Regions from separate parts of the Spongiactinospora sp. 9N601 genome, predicted to be linked through region 1. Evidence: riboswitches for the same ligand, from Rfam matches in the RefSeq annotation. Region 1 holds a riboswitch; each other region holds the start of a gene.
The links. Region 1 has a riboswitch for thiamine pyrophosphate ahead of ACH34R_RS01550 (FAD-dependent oxidoreductase). Riboswitches for the same ligand answer to the same signal wherever they lie in the genome.
Positions count from the first base shown of each region.

Region 2: another riboswitch for thiamine pyrophosphate. It lies ahead of tenA (thiaminase II); the one in region 1 lies ahead of ACH34R_RS01550 (FAD-dependent oxidoreductase).
Region 3: another riboswitch for thiamine pyrophosphate. It lies ahead of ACH34R_RS38850 (purine-cytosine permease family protein); the one in region 1 lies ahead of ACH34R_RS01550 (FAD-dependent oxidoreductase).
Region 4: another riboswitch for thiamine pyrophosphate. It lies ahead of thiC (phosphomethylpyrimidine synthase ThiC); the one in region 1 lies ahead of ACH34R_RS01550 (FAD-dependent oxidoreductase).

Region 1 is NZ_JBIRBB010000001.1:360,905-364,229, reverse strand. It holds gene thiS (sulfur carrier protein ThiS) at 1-91, opposite strand, end outside; gene ACH34R_RS01550 (FAD-dependent oxidoreductase) at 88-1,272, opposite strand; TPP riboswitch at 1,757-1,872, opposite strand; gene ACH34R_RS01545 (NAD(P)/FAD-dependent oxidoreductase) at 2,003-3,193, shown strand; gene ACH34R_RS01540 (Rv2175c family DNA-binding protein) at 3,234-3,325, shown strand, end outside.
Region 2 is NZ_JBIRBB010000012.1:299,337-302,661, reverse strand. It holds gene ACH34R_RS28520 (asparagine synthase-related protein) at 1-1,024, opposite strand, end outside; gene tenA (thiaminase II) at 1,264-1,959, opposite strand; TPP riboswitch at 1,950-2,045, opposite strand; gene ACH34R_RS28510 (DUF6492 family protein) at 2,115-2,996, opposite strand; gene ACH34R_RS28505 (LLM class flavin-dependent oxidoreductase) at 3,124-3,325, opposite strand, start outside.
Region 3 is NZ_JBIRBB010000023.1:100,561-103,885, forward strand. It holds gene ACH34R_RS38835 (Fpg/Nei family DNA glycosylase) at 1-190, shown strand, start outside; gene ACH34R_RS38840 (rhodanese-like domain-containing protein) at 209-532, shown strand; gene ACH34R_RS38845 (class I SAM-dependent methyltransferase) at 595-1,245, shown strand; TPP riboswitch at 1,296-1,410, shown strand; gene ACH34R_RS38850 (purine-cytosine permease family protein) at 1,401-2,762, shown strand; gene ACH34R_RS38855 (methylated-DNA--[protein]-cysteine S-methyltransferase) at 2,759-3,313, opposite strand.
Region 4 is NZ_JBIRBB010000003.1:83,811-87,135, reverse strand. It holds gene ACH34R_RS07425 (Maf family protein) at 441-1,034, opposite strand; gene ACH34R_RS07420 (hypothetical protein) at 1,405-1,953, opposite strand; TPP riboswitch at 2,099-2,212, shown strand; gene thiC (phosphomethylpyrimidine synthase ThiC) at 2,208-3,325, shown strand, end outside.

The sequences.
Region 1 (3,325 bases):
CCGAGGTCGCGGTGGTGAGCGCGGTCACGGCGTTCGCCACGGTGGCCCCCTCGGGGAGGTCGTACGGGCTGCCGTTGATGGTCACTTTCATTCGGTGCTTTCCTCGAAACGCGATGGTGAACAGGGGTGGTCCACGATCGTCTCGCCCGCCAGCAGGCGGACGACCAGATCGGCGGTGAGGGGGGCGAGCAGTACGCCGCCCCGGTGATGGCCGGTGGCGACCAGGAGCCCCGGCAGCGCGGTGCGGCCGATCGCGGGCAGGTTGTCGGGCGTCCCCGGGCGCAGTCCGGCCACCACGTCGGTGACCTCCCACTCGGTGACGCCCGGCACCAGTTCCCTGGCGTCGCGCAGGATCTCCCACAGGCCGCCGGCCGTGACACGGGTGTCGAAGCCCATCTCCTCCTGGGTGGCTCCGAGCACCACCTCGCCGTCTCCGCGCGGCACCAGGTAGACGGGGGAGCCGTGGACGGTGCCGCGCACACAGCGGGTCAGCGCGGGATAGGGCGTGCGCAGGCGCATGATCTGGCCCTTGACCGGTCGTACCGGGGGCAGCACGCCGCCGGGCACCCCGGGCAGCGAGCCGGTCCACGCCCCGGCCGCCAGCACCACCTGGTCCGCCGGGATCTGCTCCGGGGCCGCCCCGGAGTCCTGACGGGGGAGCGGGGCGCGGCCGGGCCGCACGCCGCGCGAGCCGGGCTCGGCGTCCGCCGCCGCGAGCCGTACGCCCTGGACCGTGCCGCCGGCCACCACCACTTCGGCGACCCGGCGGCGCAGCACCGGGACACCGAGCCTGGACAGGGCGGTGAGCAGGGCGCGGGTCACCCGGCGCGGGTTCACCCAGGAGTCGCCGGGGGCGAGCAGGCCGCCGCGCACCGACGGGGCCAGCATGGGCTCCAGGCGGCGGCACTCGCGGCCGGTGAGCCGTTCGACGGGGAGGTCCAGTTTGGCCATGAACTCCGCCAGCTCGCCCAGCGCCGCCAGGTCGTCCGCGCCGAAGGCGACGTCCAGCGTGCCCGCCGAGCGCAGGTCGAGGTCGTCGCCGGTGGCCTCGGTGAGTTCGGCGGCGAAGCGCGGCCAGCGGGCGAGGGAGTCCACCCCCAGCCGCAGCAGCGGCTCCTCGGTGTAGGTGACCTCGCTCACCGGCGCGAGCATCCCGGCCGCGGCGTACGACGCGCCGCCCCCAGGATCGGGGTCGATGACCGTCACGGCCGCGCCCTCCCGGGCCGCCCGCCACGCGACGCTCAGCCCGACGACGCCGCCTCCCACCACCACGACCCGCCCCGCTCGGCCCGCGAGCCGCCCGGCGGGCTCTGCGGCCGTTTGCGGGCCGCCATCAACCCTGGTTGGGGTGCTTCCGTGTCCGGCCGGGTTTTTCGGTCCCGGCGCGTCCGTACCCGGGGAATCGGCGAGTGGGGCGCCACCGGACGCCGGTACGCCTCCGGCCGCGCTCAGCGGCGGGGGAGCGGGGACGCCCGGGGGGTCGCCGAGGGGTTTCGGGCCGTTCGCGAGCCCGCCGGGGGACACGGCGTGCGGGAGGCTCGCGACTCCGGCCGCGGGTTTCGGGCCGAACTCATCCCCACCTGGGGGATCGACACTCCGCATACCTTCGCTTGGGGCCGCCCTGGGCGGGGTACGCCCATCGTGGGTGGCTCCTTCCGAGCCGGTCTCCTCGGAGGCCCCTACCAGGTTCCTTCGTTCCCGATCGACTGGTTGGTGGCGGTTTTGCTCGCTTCGGTGGTGCTCGCTGCGCTGTGGCCTCATGCGGCCGATCGCTCCCTTCGCCGGCATGACCCGGATCAGGTTCTGTTACGGTCGAGGGCCGTGACAGCCCTCCTCTCAGCCCGGTTCGTCCGGACTCCCGTGCGTTTATCCCTTCTAGCCTAAGCGTCCGCAGAAGTGACCCCGCACGGGGTGTCAGCTGCGGGCGTGTACATGGATTAGCGTTTTCGTTGTCGAATCGCCATTGGCGCGCTTTCGATGCGCCGACTTAGGGTCGTGGGTTGTGAATCAGGTCGTGGTGGTGGGAGCCGGGCTCGCCGGTGTGCGCAGTCTTGAGGCCCTTCGGGCCCACGGGTACGACGGCAGAATCACTCTGATCGGAGAGGAGCGGCACCGGCCCTATGACCGCCCGCCGCTCTCCAAGGCCGTGCTGAACAGGGAGAAGGAGATCGACTCGACCTACGTCGACCTCGACCTCGACGCCCTGAAGATCGACTGGCGTCAGGCCGTGGCCGCCAAGGGGCTGCGGCCCGGAGTGGTCGAGACGACCGAGGGCGAGCTGCCGTACGACGGGCTGGTGATCGCGACCGGCGCCACGCCGATCAGGCTGCGCGGTGAGGGCCGCCAGCACGTGCTGCGGACCATCGACGACGCCCTGGAGCTGCGCGACCGGCTCGCGCCCGGGGTCCGGGTGGCGGTCATCGGCGCGGGCTGGATCGGCGCGGAGGTCACCACCGCGGCGGCCCGCGCCGGGTGCGACGTGGTCGTCGTGGAGGCCGCTCCCACCCCGCTGAGCGCGGCGCTCGGCGACGACGCGGGCGCGTGGACGGTCCCGTGGTACGCGGAGGCCGGGGTCGAGCTGCGCCTTTCCACACGGGTCGCCTCGGTCGACCACGACGGGCTCACGCTCGCCGACGGCTCGCGGATCAAGGCCGACGTCGTCGTCACCGGCGTGGGCGTCCGCCCGGCGATCGGCTGGCTGTCCGGTTCCGGCATCGAGCTGGCCGACGGGGTCGTGACCGACGAGCACCTGCGCACCTCGCTGCCCGGCGTCGTCGCGGTCGGCGACTGCGCCGCCTGGTGGTCGCGCAGGTTCGCGCGCCGGCTGCGGGTGGAGCACTGGGACACCGCGCTCGGCGCGCCCGACGTCGCCGCCGCGGCCATTCTCGGCGAGGACGCCGTCTACGACCCGGTGCCCTACTTCTGGTCGGAGCAGTTCGGGCACATGGTGCAGTACGCCGGGTACCACGCGGGCCCGCGCGCCGCCCGCCGCGTCCTGCGGGGCGACCCGCACACCGACGCCAAATGGGCCATCTGCTGGCTGACCGGCGATGACCGGCTGACCGCGATCCTCACCGTCGATCGCCCTCGCGACCTCGTCCAGGGCAGGCGGATCGTGGAGGCCGGCCGGCGGCTCGACGCCCGCCGCCTGGCCGATCCCGGCACCATGCTGCGCGATTGCGTGGTCGCCTGAGGGTGTTTGCAGATCGCCCAGTCGTGGTACTGGTGGATTCGTGACGCTTTCTGTTGCACAGATCGACCAGCAGACCGACGAGTTGGTAGGGGAGTGGATCCCGCTGTCGGAAGTGGCCAAGCGGCTGGGCCT
Region 2 (3,325 bases), on a different contig from region 1:
CCGTCAGGTGCAGGTAGGAACCGGCCGCGATCAGCCGGTCGGTCACGTAGGCGATCCGCGCGGTGTCACGCACCCAGCCGGGGGGCTCCTCCAGGGCCTGCCGGGGCTCGGTCAGCCCGCCGAACCACGGCGGGACGTCGTCGCGCCCGGCCGTGAGGTGCCTGGCGTTGGGCAGCGCCGCGGCGGCCCGGCGCGCCCACACCGTGTCGCCCGACCCGCTGGGGCCGATGTCGGCGCCCTGGCGATGAATGGTCACCAGGCGGCCCGAGCCGCGCCCGGCCAGGAAGCACAGAGCGGTGGAGTCGAGCCCGCCGGACAGGTCGGCGCTGATCGTGTCGCCGTAGTGGGAACCGCCCTTCGCGCAGGAGCCGACCGCCGCGACCAGCGCGTCGCGCACCGCCTCCGCGCCCTCGGCCAGCGGCAGCGCCGGCTCCGGCGGACTCCACCAGCGGCGCAGCGTCGCCGTGCCGTCCGGCTCCAGGATCAGGCAGTGGTCGGGCGGCACCCCGGTGACGCCGCGCCACACCCCCGCCTGCTGGAGCGGCCAGGCCGCGCAGTACGGCAGCAGCCGCGCGGCGAGGACGCCCTCGTCGACCGGCGCGCCGGTCACCGTGGCCAGCACGTCGGAGCGGCTGGCCGCCACCGTCACGCCCGCCACCCGGGCCTGGAATATCCGGCGCACCGCCGAGGCGCTGCCCCGGGCTCGCACCCTGCCGCCGACCGCGGCGATCAGGTGGAAGCTGCCGGGCAGCCCCGCGACCACGCGTTCCACCTCGTTCAGATCACGTATCCGGTCCAGCCGCCGCGCCAGGTCGGCGGTGGTGACCGGGCATCGCCCGAGCACCGCCACCTGCGCCGAGCCCGCGCGGGCGTGGCGGATCTGATCACACGGCCACTCGCCGACCAGCCACGGACGGCCGGACGCGTGATCGATCACACCGCTCGCCCACGGGCGCAGCGCCCCTGCCGCGGCGGCCCCGGCCGCCCCGTCGGGAAGGACGGCGAACCACGGCTCCCCTCGCACCGTTGTTCCCCCGCCCGTCAGGCTTGGGGGTCGGGAAACCGGGACTGCCGGGCAGGCCGGATATCTGTCGCGCTCATGGGACCGCGCTCCTTTCCGCGATAGACCTTCGGTCACCCGCCATGTCTACCGATCAGGAAGTGGTCACCATAAGTATCCGGACGGTTACGCTCCGCGAACAATCTTGGTACGCATCCCTGGGCGCGCCGGATATCGACAGCGGCCCCCGACTCGGGGTCGGTTCAGAGCGAGACCCACTCCGCGGTGGGCCAGGTCTCCTGCCGCCACGCGCTGTCCCAGAACATCCACTCGTACTCGGTGGCCCGGCAGAAGGCGTGGACCATCTGTTCGCGCGTCTGCGGGCCGGCCGCCGCGGCCAGCCGGTCGGTGATCTCCTTGGCCTGGGTGACCGACTCGGCGAACGCCGGGTCGGCGTAGGTGGAGATCCAGGCGCGGTAGGGGTGGTCGGCGGCGCCGGCGGTACGCTCCAGCAGCGCCTCGCCCACGTCCTGGTAGACCCAGAAGCAGGGGAGGACCGCCGCCGCGAGCACCGGGTAGGGCGCCGACAGCGCGGTGGCCTGCAAGTACGAGGAGTAGCCGAGGCAGGTCGGCGACGTCGCGATCCCGGACAGGTCGTCCGGGCTCAGGCCGTACTCCTCGATGTAACCGGCGTGCAGCGACGCCTCCGCGGTCAGCGCGGTGTTCGCGCTCTGCGCGTAGAAGGCCGCCTCGTCGACGTCGCCCGCGCGCGTGGAGGCGGTGGCCAGCGCCTTGGAGAACGCCTCCAGATAGCGGGCGTCCTGGACGATGTAGAACGCGAACTTGTCGCGGTCGAGCGTGCCCGCGCCGAGCGCGGTGTTGAACGGGTGCTCGTGGATGGCCCGCACCAGCTTCGCGGTGCGCTGCCAGACCTCAGTGCAGAACGAACCCTCACCCACGGTGACGTCCCTTCGCTAGTCCGAACTAGAGCAGGTTCTACGGGTGTGATCTCAGCCCGGCGCGCCGGGCACCCCGCGTCATGGGTCACCGTAGCAGGTCGTGTCCGAACGCCCCGCCGGGGGGAGGCGGGCAGGGCGTACGCGGATCGGCGCGGTCAGCCCCCGGCCACCTGCGCGCAGCGCTGCACGGCGGCGAGCCGGACGTCCCACGGGGTGCGGGACTTGGCCGAGATCATCATCCCGACCGCGGACGGGGTCAGCCGGTCGGCGAAGTCGAGGGCGGCGGCGAGGTCGAGCGGGGTGTCGTCCCAGCGGTTGTGGCACACCGAGTCGGTGTACGGCGGGCGGCCCGCCGCCGCGCCCACGACCTCGTCCACGAAGACCCCGTAAAGGATGAACTCGGAAATGTGCAGGTGCGAGTTGAAGGCGTCCATCCAGTGCCGCCCGGTGACCTTCGTGATGCGTTCCTGCATCTCCCGCACGAGGGCCGGGTCCCAGAAGTTGAGCGAACTGACGTAATCGGGGAGCGGCAGCGCCCGGGTGGCGGGCAGGCCCAAAAGGCCGCGCGCCGCGTGGTGCCACTTGATATGCCGGTCCATTCCCGCGTGTACGCCGTCTTCGAGCCGGTAAAGGCACAGCCGGTCGTCGGTGGTGAAGCTCTCCGCGCGGGTCGGCCGCACCAGCACGACGTCGGAGTCGAGCAGTAGCGCCACATCGGCGTCCACGTGCGCGGCGGCGGCTATCTTGAGCGCCTGCTGGATGACCCAGCCGCGCACAGGTGGCCATGGTCTGCGCAGATTGGCCCACAGTCCGCTGCGAGGAACGCGGACATAGCGGCGGGGGAGAAGCTCGGGTTCGGTCCAGATCCGGCACCGCGGGCCCGCGAACCTGGCGAACACCGCCTGGTCCGCGGTGGGCACGATGACGTGGTGGACGGTGTCTTGTGACGTGTGGTGGAGCACGGACCGGTGGAGCTCGCCGAAAAGCTCCGAGTCCGGTCCGTAGCTCGGGGTGATGACCGCTAATTTCCTGCTCACGGGTATCCCGCTCCCATCCCTGCCGGAGGGTACGAATAAGCGCCCCCGATTCACTGCCGTCACTTCTTCTACCGCCTGCGCGAGGCTTCGGCAACGGGCGTGTTGGAACGTGCCAGGAAACGTTACTCTACCAGCGGTTTTCGGCCCCTCGGAGCGCTGCGCCGAAACGACTCGGCGGGCGCTGGAGCCCATAGTGTTCGCGAAGTGTGGAGCCCTCGTACTCGGTCCGGAACAGGCCCCGTTTCCGCAGAATGGGGACCACGTGGCCGGTGAACGCGTCGAAGCCGCCGGGCAGGTACGGCGGCATTATGTTGAACCCGTCGGCCGCG
Region 3 (3,325 bases), on a different contig from region 1:
CGCCAAGGACCTGAAGACGGAGAAGAAGTCCGGCTTGCGGGTGCATGGGCGGACCGGGCAGAAGTGCGAAGTCTGTGGGGACACCGTCCGTGAGGTCTCGTTCGCCGATTCCAGCCTCCAGTACTGCCCGACCTGCCAGACCGGCGGCAAGCCGCTGGCCGACCGGAGGTTGTCCCGGTTGCTGAAGTGACCTGGGACAATTGAGGTCATGAACGTTCCCGAGATCGACGCGAACGCGGTGCCCGACGACGCCTACCTGCTCGACGTCCGCGAACACGACGAATGGCGCGCGGGGCACGCGCCGACGGCCACCCACATCCCGCTGGGTGAGCTGCAAGGACGGGTCGAGGAGGTTCCGGCGGAGGCCACCGTTTATGTGGTGTGCCGGGTCGGCGGGCGCTCGGCCCAGGCCACGGCCTGGCTCAACCACATCGGCCGGCAGGCGGTCAACGTGGGCGGCGGCATGCAGTCCTGGGCGGCGGCCGGGCGTGCGATGTCCAGCGAGAGCGGCCAGGACCCTTTCGTCGCCTGAAAGCGGGCTCTTCACGCCTTTCATGGAGCCTTGCGGCGAATCGGTTAGGGTGGCCCGTCGTGATCCAAGACCCCTCCCACCTCACCGTCACGGCGGACGCCTACGACTCCATCGCCGCCCTCTACGCCGACCTCTTCCGCAACGCGCTCGACGACCAGCCGCTGGACCGCGCGGCGCTGGGCGTGTTCGCCGAGGTCGTACGGACTGCCGGGGGCGGTCCGGTCGCCGAGCTGGGATGCGGCCCTGGGCACACGACGGCGTACCTGCGGAAGCTGGGCCTGGACATCTTCGGTCTCGACCTGTCGCCGGTGATGATCGACCTTGCCCGCGAGGCGTTTCCCGACCTGCGCTTCGAGGTCGGCTCGATGGACGCGCTCGACCTGGCCGACGGCGGACTGCGCGGGATCGTGTCCTGGTACTCCGTCATCCACACGCCCCCGCGGGAGCTGCCCGTGTACTTCGGGGAGTTCGGCCGCGTCCTGGCCCCGGGCGGCCATCTGCTGCTCGGCTTCTTCGAGTCCGAAGGAGACCCGGTGACGCCGTTCGACCACAAGGTGACGCAGGCGTACCGGTGGCCGATCGACGAACTGGCCGCGCTGGCCCGCGCCGCCGGCTTCGCCGAGATCGGCCGGATACTGCGCGAGCCGCACGAGGGGGAGCGGTTCCGCCACGGCCGCCTGCTGATGCGCCGGGAGCCCGGCTCCGTGGAGTGAACCACCCCTTGTGGTCAAGACGCGACCGGTACGGCATGATGAGGGCGCAATTCAGACCTCGCGGGAGCTCGGGGCCGAACCGGGCTGAGAGGGCAGTAATCGCCGCTGCCGACCGCATGAACCTGTCCGGGTAATGCCGGCGTAGGGAGCGTGTGATGGCGTCTGACGTCATTGATCCGCACATCAATCCTCCGTCCGATTCCAACGAGGCGCCCCTCACCCTCGATCAGGCCCCGCCCAAGACCCTCGGCATGCTCGACCAGAGCGCGTTCTGGGCCAATTTGGGCGTCAGCCTGCTCGGTTTCTCCGGGGCCCTGACCCTGCTCGATCCGACCGGTTCCGGGGTGACGCTGACCTTCGCCGCCGCGATCCTGGCCACTGTGGTGGGGAGCCTGATCGGCACCGCGATGGTGGGGCTCGCGGCGGTGCCCGGGGCGCAGACCGGGCGGCCCTCCATGGTGTTGCTGCGCGGGCTGTTCGGCGCGCGGCTTTCGTACGTGCCGTCGCTGCTCAACACCGTCCAGATGATCGGCTGGGGGGCGTTCGAGCTGTGGGTGATCGCGAACGGCGCTCAGGCGATCTTCGGTACGGCGGTGCCGTACCCCGTCTGGGTCCTGCTCGGCGGGGTGATCACGGTCGCGCTGACCATCTGGCCGCTCGGCTCGATCCGGCTGCTGCGCCGGTTCGTCACCGCCGGGGTGGTGGTGGCGATGATCTGGCTGACGGTGGCGCTGATCCGGCAGGGGCCGTCGCTGGGCGGCGGGTCGTGGGCGGGGTTCGTGCCCGCCGTGGACTACGTGATCGCGCTGTCGGTGTCATGGGTGCCGATGGCCGCCGACTTCACCAGGCACTCGCGTTCGCCCCGGGCCGCGTTCGGCGGGGTGTTCGTCGGCTACTCGATCGCCCAGGTGGCCTGCCTGGGCCTCGGCGTCATCGCGCTGGCGCTGGTCGGCAATGACGACACCAAGGTGTGGGGGGCGTTCGTGGCGGCCCCGCTGGGCGCGCTGTTCTTCGGGATTCTGGTGCTGCGCGAGACCGACCAGTCGTTCGCCAACACCTACTCGACCACCATGTCGCTCCAGAACCTGATGCCGAGGGTCGATCGCCGGATCATCTCCGTGACGGTCGGCGTGGTGATCAGCGCATTGGCGCTGGTCGCCGACGTCACCGCCTACACCGCGTTCCTGGCGCTGATCGGCGCGGTGTTCGTGCCGATGTTCGCGGTCCTCACGGTGGACTACTTTGTGCTGCGCGGGATGGCCCGCTGGGACACCCGCGAACGGGCCCCCTCCCGGTGGCTGATGCTCCTGCCGTGGGTGCTCGGGTTCGTGACGTGGTGGCTGGTGGCGGCGCTGCCCGAGGTGCCGTGGTGGCGGTCGCTGTGGAGGTCGGCGCGCGCCGCGCTCGGCTTCGCGCCGCAGCCGTGGATGAGCGCCGCGCTCGCGGCGTTCCTGGTCGCGGCCGTGGTCACGCTCGTGGTGGCCCCGCTGGACCGCAGGCTGCGCCCGGCCGGTTAGGGGCGGGCCTCCAGGTTGAGCAGCAGTTCCTTGGCGGCGGTCCCGCCCGCGTACGCGCCGGGGCCGTCGTCGTCCACCACCCGGTGGCAGGGCGAGATCACGCAGACCGGATTGGCCGTCAGCGCGTTGCCCACCGCGCGCAGCGCCCGCGGCCGGCCGATCCGCTCGGCCATCGCGCGGTAGGTCGTGGTCGTGCCGTACGGTACGCCGCTCACCAGGGACAGCACGCTGCGCGCGAACGACGTGGCGAGCTGGAGGTCCACCTTCGCGGTGAAGGTGCGCAGCCGGCCGGAGAAGTAGGCGTCCAGCTCGCGCCGGACCGGGTCGAGCCGGCGTGGGTCGGGGCCGATGAACGTGCCGATCGCCCGGCTGACCCGCTCGTACACGGCGTGCTCGTCGTCGTAGCTGCACACCGCCACCCCGCGCGCGGTGACCGCGATCACCAGCGTGCCGGCCGGGCTCTCGGTCGTGCCGAACGCGATGTCGGGCGGCCCGTGGCCGCGGTAGCCGGGCGAGGTGACGCGCAGCAGGGCGTCGAGGTCGCCGGACACTGGCCCTCACCC
Region 4 (3,325 bases), on a different contig from region 1:
GCCTCACCCGCCCTAAGGCGTCGGCACCGAGTCACACGAGACCCACCGGACCGGGAGGGCGAGCGCAGCGACGAGGGGGCAGAGCAACGTCGCATCTCGCGGAGCAGAGCCGGACATACATACCACGACCTGCGCAAAGGAGACGCCACCCACCACGGAAGACCCGACATACCGTTTCCGGACAACGCCGGATCTCGCTATTTCACCCGCTGCCGTCCGCCTCCGAGGCGGTGTCCACCGAGCGCTGTAAATGGGAACGTTCAAACCGGGCCATCGCACAGGTCGGCCACACCGGCCGCAGGAAAGCCCCACCACATCGCGGCACGCGATCGGCTCCGAAGGAGGACACCCCGCCACCACCCGGCGATGACCGTTTCACGTGCGACCAGTGCCGGCCGTACCCGGCCGGGGCGGTCCGCATGACACCAAGAGAGGTCTGATCAACGATCGACGCGCCAGAGGGCGGGCAGTTCGACGCCCAATTCGGCGAAGAGGCGACGCAGAAGAGGAAGGGAGATGCCAAGGACATTGCCGTGGTCCCCGTCGATGCCCTCGACGAACCAACCGCCGAAGCCCTCCAGCGCAAATGCCCCCGCGACGCGCAGCGGCTCCCCCGTCGCCACATACGCAGCGATCTCGGCATCGGTGGGCGTCCCGAAGCGCACCAGAGTGGAGCCGAGCTCGGCGGCCTCCCGCCCGCTGGCGGCGTCGATCACGCAATGCCCGGTCAGCAGCCGGCCATCGCTCCCGCGCATCGCCTGCCACCTGGCCGTCGCCTCCTCAGGCGTCGCGGGCTTGCCGTACGGCACACCGTCGATCTCCAGGACCGAGTCACAGCCGATCACCAGCCCATCCCCCACCCGCTCGGCCACAGCGGCGGCCTTCGCCCGAGCAAGCGTGAGCGCGAGGTCCCCGGGGGTGTCAGCGGTCACCGCATCCTCATCCACCCCACTGACGACCACTTTGGGATCAAGCCCCGCAGTCCGCAACAACGCAAGCCTGGCAGGCGAAGCGGAAGCCAGCACGATCGTCATAAGAAACCTCCGATCAGATCCCGCCTGCGGCGGAGAAGCAATCAAAGCCCTGCGGAGCAGGGCAGAGCCAACCGATTCGCGCATCGAACAAAGACACGATAGCCAGCAAGAGAGAAGATCATGCCACCTTCCACGGTCCATACCCAGCTCTGGAATGAGCGCCGCATCCCAGCCCCGCCCACCCCCTCGCCACCGGCCACGAAACTCCTGGGCGTTACCAGGCATGTTGACCGCCGTCCCGCTCACCAACGACGGCAAGGCCGGCTTGGACCGGCCGCTCGGCCCACTCGCCGACGTCCCCGCCCCACTGGGCACATTTCCCGGCAAATCAGCACGCTGGCCCAGGCGACCCTGCTGCCGGTCATCGAGATCAACCGGAGGCCGCCCCAGAGCAAGGCTGCATGCCACAGCCCAGTGGGTGCCGCACGAATTCTGGATGAGCGTCGCCGAGATCGATGCTGTTCTCATCAAGGGCGTTGGCGATGTGGAAACGGCCTGCATCGAAGACGAACTCCACCGCGATGGTGCCGTCCGCCACGTCATGACTCGAAGGACGCCACTCGAGCAGCGCAACTTCGCGCAGTTCCTGGCCGACGAACGGCTCAAGCCGTTCGTCGGCGCCGACCCACGCCGGAGTCAGCTCGAACCACTCCCAGTCACTGATCGCAGTCGTCGTGTCGATGCTGTCCCGGCTGATCGACAGCTCATCGAGCTTCCAGTGGCAGATCTCTACCTGGACACCATCGAAGTCCAAGACGACGGGACAGTCCGCGAACCATTCCCCGGTCTCGACAAAGCGCACGATCGCGAACCCCGTAAGACGCCGGCCACCAAGTGCGGCCAGGCTCGGCCCGTGTTCCTCGCGGACGGCTTCAAGCCCGACGAGAAAGGTCGGCTCGAAGCCGGATATCCCCATCACGATTGCCGATTGTCCACGTTATTCACGGGGCCGGCCAGCCGATATCCACTACCAAGCCGCATGGCCGTGCTCGACGGCTTCATCCTTTCAAGTGATCACTCACGTGGGGGCTGTGGCGAAGGGAGGGTGTGGGTTAGGGTTGGACACGACAGATCGCGGGGGTCCGGTGAACCGGGCTGAGATTGTGGCTGAGACGGCTGCTGACCGCTGGAACCTGACCGGGTAATGCCGGCGTAGGGAGAGATCGAGTCGTCATGACCGACACTGCGATGACACGTGCCCGCAAGGTGTATTTGCACGGAGAGCGGGCGGATCTGCGGGTGCCGATGCGGGAGGTGGCGCTCACTGATGGGGGTGCCGTGGTGCTCTATGACACCTCTGGGCCGTACACCGACCCGGACTACGACGCCGACGTGCGGTGCGGGCTGCCCGCGCTACGTGCGGGCTGGATCGCCGGGCGCGGTGACACGGTGTCGTACACCGGGCGTACGGTGCGGCCCGAGGATGATGGGCGGCGTTCGGGGGATCCGCTGCGGAACGCGGCGGCGTTCGCTGAGCGGTCGCCTCGCCGGGCGAGTGGGGCGGGGGCGGTGACGCAGCGCGCTTATGCGCGGCGTGGGGAGATCACCTCTGAGATGGAGTTCGTCGCGCTCCGGGAAGGGGTCGAGCCGGAGGTGGTCCGGGGCGAGCTGGCGGCGGGCCGGGCGGTGTTGCCCGCCAACGTCAACCATCCGGAGCTGGAGCCGATGATCATCGGCCGGAACTTCCTGGTGAAGGTGAACGCCAACATCGGCAACTCGGCGGTGGCGTCCTCGATCGAGGAGGAGGTGGCCAAGATGACCTGGGCGACCCGCTGGGGCGCCGACACCATCATGGACCTGTCCACCGGCAGGGACATTCACACCACGCGCGAGTGGATCCTGCGCAATTCGCCCGTCCCGGTCGGGACGGTTCCGCTCTACCAGGCCGTGGAGAAGGTCGGTGGCGATCCGGCCGAGCTGACCTGGGAGGTCTTCCGAGACACCGTGGTCGAGCAGGCCGAGCAGGGCGTGGACTACATGACGGTGCACGCGGGCGTACTGCTGGAGTACGTGCCGCTGACGGCCCGCCGCCGTACGGGCATCGTGTCGCGCGGTGGTTCGATCATGGCGGCGTGGTGTCTGGCGCATCACCGCCAGAACTTCCTGTACACCCACTTCCGGGAGCTGTGCGAGATCTTCGCCGCGTACGACGTGACCTGGTCGTTGGGCGATGGATTGCGGCCCGGGTCGATCTCCGACGCCAATGACGAGGCCCAGTTCGCCGAACTGCGCACCCAGGGTGAACTCACCCGGATCGCCGCCGAGTATGACAACCAGGTGATGAACGAGGG